Regions from separate parts of the Fundidesulfovibrio terrae genome, predicted to be linked through region 1. Evidence: predicted binding sites of a transcription regulator. Region 1 holds the regulator's gene; each other region holds the start of a gene.

Region 1 (2,265 bases):
CCGCTACGCTCCACCGCGCTACAGCCTCCCGCCCACTGTTGTGAATTCCCGTCAAGTCTTGCCACCCCCGCCTTTTTAGTGCATAACCGCCACGGTTGAACGGTGGTCCGGCATTTTTCTTGCTTGCCGCAGAACTTTCACGAGGACAGACGCACGCATGGCCCTTGAGCTCAGACAGCAACTCAAGCTTTCGCAGCAGCTGGTGATGACACCCCAGCTGCAGCAGGCCATCAAGCTGTTGCAGCTCTCCCGGCTGGAGCTGGTTGAGACCGTGCAGCAGGAGATGCTCGAGAATCCCCTGCTGGAAGAGGTCCAGGTCGACGACGAGCGCCCCGAGCCCACCATCGCCGAGGATTCCCACGCGCCTGACGCCACCCAGGAAGAGGGGGCCATGCAGCGCGAGCTCATGAAGACCGCCGAATGGGACGACTACATCGGCGACTTCGCTTCCACCTCCCGCCAGGCCACGGTGCGCGAGTACGAGGCCCCGGAGGAGGGCATGTCCTTCGAGGCCAGGCTGGCCTCCAAGACCTCGCTCGAGGGCCATCTCTCCTGGCAGATCAACCTCTCCCCCTTCACCGAACGCCAGCGAGTCATCGCCGACGACATCGTGGGCAACCTGGACTCCGTGGGCTACCTACAGTCCACCGTGGAAGAGATCGCCGCCACCACCGGCGCCACCCCCGAAGAGGTGGAGGTGGTCCTGCACGCCCTGCAGCGCTTCGACCCGGTGGGGATCGCCGCGCGCACCCCGCAGGAGTGCCTGCTCACCCAGTTGGAAGTTTACGGCTACACCGACCCGGTGCTCCTGGAGATCGTGCGCGAGCACCTGGAGGACCTGGAAAAGAAGCGCTACAAGCCCCTGGCCAAGAAGTTCCGCATCACCCTCGAGGACATCAAGGAATACCTGGACATCATCCAGACCCTCGACCCTCTGCCAGGCTCACACTTCAGCTCCTCCGATCCGGTCTACGTGAGTCCCGACGCCTACGTGTACAAGTACGGCGAGGACTTCATCATCGTGCTCAACGAGGACGGCCTGCCCAAGCTCCAGCTTTCCCCCTATTACATGGAGGACATGAGCCGTTCCAGCGGGAGCAAGGACAAGGACTACCTCCAGGACAAGATGCGCTCGGCCCAGTGGCTCATGAAGAGCCTGTACCAGCGCCAGCGGACGTTGTTCAAGGTCCTGGAATCGATAGTGAAATTTCAGCGGGACTTCTTCGAGGACGGGGTTACGAAATTAAAGCCCCTCATCCTCAAGGACGTGGCCGACGACATCGGCATGCACGAATCCACTGTGAGCCGCATCACCACGAGCAAATACGTGGCCACCCCGCACGGCATCTACGAACTCAAGTTTTTCTTCAACTCCGCCCTGGAGTTGGACGACGGCACTTCCGTGGGTTCGGAGTCGGTGAAGGCGCTCATCAAGCAGCTCATCTCCGGCGAGGATCCCAAGAAGCCCGTGAGCGACGAGCAGATCGCGGACACCCTCAAGCAGAAGCTGCAGGTCAACATCGCCCGCCGTACCGTGGCCAAGTACCGCATGGCCATGGGCATCGACTCCTCGTCCAAGCGCAAGGAAGTCTTGTAATCACGCCGCGCGTCTTTTCGCGGCCACACCTCGGAGGTAGATATGAACATTGCTTTCTATTTCAAGAATTTTGAGCCGTCCCCCGGTCTGCGCGAATACGCCGCCAAGCGTTTCGACAAACTGGCCAAATACATGCCCAATGCCGACAACGCCGAAGTGGTGGTCACGCTGCTGGTCGAAAAGACCCGCCAGATCGCCGATGTGGTGATCGACGCGGACGCCATGCACATCTCCGCCCATGAGCGCTCCGACGACATGTACTCCACCATCGACATGATCACGGACAAGCTCGAGGCCCAGGTGCGCAAGATGCGCGAGAAGATGAAGGACCGCCGCAAGGCCGCGTCTTCCGACGTCACCATGGGCGTGGTCAGCTTCACCGATGAGGGCAAGGTCCACTCCATCGAGGAATCCGACAAGTACAGCCCCAAGCCCATGAGCGTTGAAGAGGCCGCCGAGCAGATCACCGCCATGAAGTACGAATTCCTGGTGTTCTTCAACTCCGAGGCCGAGCGTATCAACGTCATCTACAAGCGCAAGAATGGCGACTTCGGTCTGATCGACCCTGGAGTTTCCCTCTGATGCGGCTGGGGGAGTTTCTGCGCAAGGATTTCGTGCTCGACGACCTGCAAGCGTCGGACAAGCCCGAAGTGCTCCGCGAACTGGTG
Region 2 (2,265 bases), on a different contig from region 1:
GTCAATTTCGCCGGGGGCAAGGGCTCCACCGCCCCGGACGTGGTGAAAAAGGAATCGAACCTCGTGGGCGCCTTCGCGCAATACGGCCGGACGGCGCGCATTCCCGTGCTGTTCGTCTACAGCGAGAACGACCATTTCTTCGGCCCCAGGCTTGCCCGGGAGCTCCACGCCGCCTTCAACTCGGCCGGGGGCAGGGCGGAATTCGTCATGGCCCCGGCCTTCGGGGAGGACGGGCACCATCTGTTCTCGCGCAAGGGCATTCCCCAATGGACCCCCATCGTGGACGCGTTCCTGGCCGCCCACGGGCTTAAGCTCCGCGAGAAGCCCCTGCCGGCGGAGCGGACCAGGGTTTCCCCTCCCGGCAAGCTCGCGGAGAGCGGCAGGCAGGCCTTCGAAAACTACCTGGACGCCCCGCCCCACAAGGCCTTCGTCATGGGCTCGCGCGGCGGCTACGGTTGGTCCACGGGCAAGCGGACCGCGCAGGAAGCCCTCGAAAAGGCCACTGAGAACTGCAGAAGCAACGGCAACGACGGCTGCACCCCGGTCATGCTTGACGACAAGCCCAGGTAGCGCTCACCCCTTCAGGCCCGCCAAACCCCCATAACCGTTTTCATGCCCATTCCCCAGGGAATGGGCCGCAACACCTCGATTTCTCAAAATTTCCATGATATCGCCAAGCCAGGCATAGCCCAGGTTATGCCCCTTCGCCGGACGCAAAACGCCCGGAAGAGTCGTTTTCTCTTTTCATTCCAGATTGTTGAGCTGTTCAAGCGTTGTTGGCATATTCCCTGCTGTGGTCGTTCGGGGCGAGGCTCCTGGCGAGCTCCCCGCTCGCCAGCCTCCAATGGGCAGTCCCTTCCGCCTGGGCCCGGAGCGGAAGGCTGAGTGGTGGTCCGGGCCGTCATGCAACGAGGAGACGCTATGAAAGTGAATGTGAAGGCCCTGATCCCCGTGATCGCCGGGCTGGCCGTCTGGGCCATCCCCGCTCCCGCCGGCCTGTCCGGCGGAGCATGGACGTATTTCGCCGTGTTCGTGGCCGTGGTGGCCGCGCTGGTTCTGGAACCCATCGCTCCGGCCTTGGCCGGCCTGATCGGCGTGTCCCTGGCCGCCGTGCTCAACCTCGTCCCCGCCGCCCCGGGAAAGCCCGGCACGGCCGCCGCGTCCATCAGCTGGGCCCTGTCCGGCTTCTCCGACGGCACGGTGTGGCTCATCTTCGCGGCCTTCATGTTCGCCCTGGGCTACGAAAAGACCGGGCTGGGCAAGCGCATCGCGTTGTCGCTCATCAAGCTCATGGGCAGGCGCGCCCTGGGCCTGGGCTACGCCGTGGCCCTGGCCGACCTGGTGCTGGCCCCGTTCATGCCCTCCAACACGGCCCGCAGCGGCGGCACCATCTTCCCCATCATCAAGAACATCCCCCCGCTCTACGGCTCCACCCCGGAGAACAACCCGCGCGGCCTGGGGGCCTACCTGATGTGGACCGCCCTGGCCACCACCTGCGTCACCTCCTCCATGTTCCTCACCGCCCTGGCCCCCAACCTGCTGGCCCAGTCCCTGGTTGAGAAGACCGCCAAGGTGTCGCTCAGCTGGAACGACTGGTTCATGAGCTTCCTGCCCGTGGGCCTGATCCTCTTCGCCGTGACCCCGCTTCTGGCCTACATCCTCTACCCGCCCACCAAGAAGTCCTCCGACGACGCCCCGGCCTGGGCTGGCGCGGAACTTTCCAAGCTGGGCCCCGTCTCCTTTCGCGAGATCGTCATGGGACTCCTCGCTGCCGGAGCCCTGGCCTGCTGGATCTTCCTGGGCAAGGAAATCAACGGCACCACCGTGGCCATCGCGGCCATCTGCCTCATGGCCCTGTTCAAGGTTGTCAGCTGGGACGACATCGTAGGCAACAAGCAGGCCTGGAACGTGCTGGCCTGGTTCGCCACCCTGGTCACCCTGGCCGGCGGCCTGGCCAAGACCGGCTTCCTGGAGTGGTTCGCCAAGTCCATCTCCGGCTCCCTGGCGGGCCTGTCCCCCACGGCGGCCATGCTCGGACTGGTGGTCATTTTCTTCCTGAGCCACTACATGTTCGCCAGCGTCACCGCCCACGTGGCGGCCATGCTGCCGGTGATGCTGGCCGCGGCCATGGCCGTCCCGGGGATCAATATCCCGCTGGTGTCCATGCTGTTGTGCTCCACGCTCGGGATCATGGGCGTGATCACTCCCTACGGCACCGGACCTTCGCCCATCTACTACGGATCGGGCTACATCAAGGGCAAGGAC
Region 3 (2,265 bases), on a different contig from region 1:
CTGCCGAGATACTCGGCATCAAGGAGCGCAGCCTCTGGCATCGGGTGAAGAAGTACGGTGTGGACCCTGCCTCGTACAAGCGTAACTGACCTTCTCTGAAAGGGCTGCCTCCTAAAACGGCCAGGATTCGGCGGCGGGCGTGAAGCCTGGCTCCGAATCGCCTTCGCCTGTCTGGTCCCCGAGCCCTCCGTCCCGCCTTCCCACACCCGGTAACCGGCCCTGGCCCGGAAGCTCCGGGCGGTCACGAGGCGATAAAACAGTTAAATTTTCACCCTCCGCTGACAGTCTATTGTTGTTTATTTCTTGTGTTTCCGCAGGGCTGGCTCGGCATCCTCTCGGAAAACCCTGCTCTCGTTGCGCGTGGACGTCTTTGCCCGCCCCCAATTCCCGAAAATTTGAGGCTCCAAGAATGCGAAGTCCTGCGAAATTTTCGCCTGTAACGCCGAACAGGCCTGAAGCCGGCCCTGCATCGGTAACCCCCGGCATGGCTTCATTTTCGTGCGCAAGCGTGGTGCAAGGGGGATTGTCGAAGCACCGAGGCATGTTGCCCGGCCTCCGCGAATTGGAGGAAACAGAGGGTATATATCGCGCAACTAGCTGCGCGATCGAGCATCAAATTGTTTTACTTCAATATGTTAGCTGTGTCGCTGCGAAGTTGGCACGGCGAATGCTTTATGGCTAGCATCGGCGCACGGCAAACCGGCGACGATGCCCAAGCGGACAAACGCCTTCCAGGGGCGAAAGGGCAAGGAGAGGGACGCCTCGGGGGAGGCGGACACAAATTTCACAACACTCTTTTGGAGGAACAGTCATGAACACCACCACCCGCACCATCAACACCGGCAAGGCTCAAAGCGGCTTCACCCTGATCGAAGTTATCGCCGTCCTGGTTATCGTCGGCATGTTGGCCGCCGTGGCCATCCCCAAGTACCTCGACATGCAGACCTCTGCTGCGAAGAACGCCATTCAGGGCGCCATCGCCGCCGGCGCCTCCAACGTGACCATGGAGTACTCCCAGGAACTGCTGAAGGGCACCTTCTCTGACATGGCCACCCTGGCCACCAACCTGTCGGTGCCCGGCTACACCACCGTGGGCGACTTCACCGTGACCTACACTGCCGCCGCCAGCGGCATCACCGTGACCCTGGCCACCGCTCCCGACCCGATTAACGGGCAGGTGGCCAAGGTGAAGGCCCTGGTGCCCGATCCGACGGTCAAGACCATCACCCTTCAGTAACAGCCCAGCCTGACGGCACAGACTGAAAGCTTCAGCCGGGCGGGACCAGATGGTTCCGCCCGGCTTGAGTGCGCTGAGGGACCTTGGCGGATTCGAGCAGGGAGAGTATCGTGAGAGCGTAAGCGGCTTGTAAACAGGCAGAGGGCCGGTCCGGATGGCCGGATGCGGGACGAGCAGGGTGTAAGCGAGCCCCAAAGGCGAAAACCATGACCCCTCGCAAGGACAGCAGAAATTTCGACGGCCAGAAGGGTGTGACCCTCAAAGAGCTGACCATCGTCCTGATCCTCATCGGGGTTCTTGCGGCGGTGGCCCTGCCGCGCTTCTCCAACCTGAACGCCGACGCCATCTCCGACGCCGAGACCCTCAAGTCCACCTTGCGCTACGTCCGCACCCGGGCCCTGTCGGACATATACACCTGGCAGCTCCAGGTGGCCGGCTCCACCCTCACCGTGCAGCGCAACACAGCGACCCCGACAAGTTACACCATCGCCTTCACCACCGCCGGAGTCGCGGCGGGCACCACCACCTTCGACAACCGGGGCCAGCCTACGGGGACATTGTCCTACGCGGTGACCGGCTACCCCTCCAGCCCCGTGACGATCACGACGGGCACAGGGTTCGTTCCGTGAAAGGGGGGCGCATGAAAACGAGCGGATTCACCCTGATCGAGCTGATCATCACCCTCATTTTGATCTCGGTGATGGCGGCCATGGTGGTTCCCTTCTTCAAGCCGAGCGTGACGCGCGGCACCGATCCCTTCGGCTTCATGAACACGCCGCTCAGCGTGCAGACCATCATGGCCAGCATCGTGGCCGACTACAACAGCAACGGCACGTACCTGCACGACCTGTCGCAGCTCAACACCAGGATAGCCAGCGGCAATTACGGGCTCAGCTCGAGCCAGACCATCACCAAGGACAACACCTTCAAGTTCGATCCGACGGATCTGGACACCGCCCTCAAGGTGACCATCAAGGACAACGCCTCCGGGCAGAGCGTGACGTACGTCTTCACGAAGCAGTTATGAA

What was found. Region 1 encodes sigma-54, which starts transcription at its own class of promoters, with help from an activator protein. Its sites were predicted from a motif close to CTGGCACGGNNNNTGCTT; they were not measured.
Region 2: ML540_RS08750 (anion permease) is a predicted target of sigma-54. The motif match lies at 777-794, and genes of this name have one in related genera.
Region 3: ML540_RS17725 (pilin) is a predicted target of sigma-54. The motif match lies at 656-673, and genes of this name have one in related genera.

Annotation. Positions count from the first base shown of each region.
Region 1 covers NZ_JAKZFS010000005.1:21,542-23,806, forward strand. Annotated here, with positions in the region: gene rpoN (RNA polymerase factor sigma-54) at 158-1,597, shown strand; gene hpf (ribosome hibernation-promoting factor, HPF/YfiA family) at 1,640-2,179, shown strand; gene ML540_RS14845 (PTS sugar transporter subunit IIA) at 2,179-2,265, shown strand, end outside.
Region 2 covers NZ_JAKZFS010000002.1:346,131-348,395, reverse strand. Annotated here, with positions in the region: gene ML540_RS08755 (dienelactone hydrolase family protein) at 1-570, shown strand, start outside; gene ML540_RS08750 (anion permease) at 922-2,265, shown strand, end outside.
Region 3 covers NZ_JAKZFS010000001.1:467,213-469,477, forward strand. Annotated here, with positions in the region: gene ML540_RS02115 (sigma-54 interaction domain-containing protein) at 1-89, shown strand, start outside; gene ML540_RS17725 (pilin) at 812-1,237, shown strand; gene ML540_RS02125 (prepilin-type N-terminal cleavage/methylation domain-containing protein) at 1,444-1,866, shown strand; gene ML540_RS02130 (prepilin-type N-terminal cleavage/methylation domain-containing protein) at 1,878-2,264, shown strand; gene ML540_RS02135 (PulJ/GspJ family protein) at 2,261-2,265, shown strand, end outside.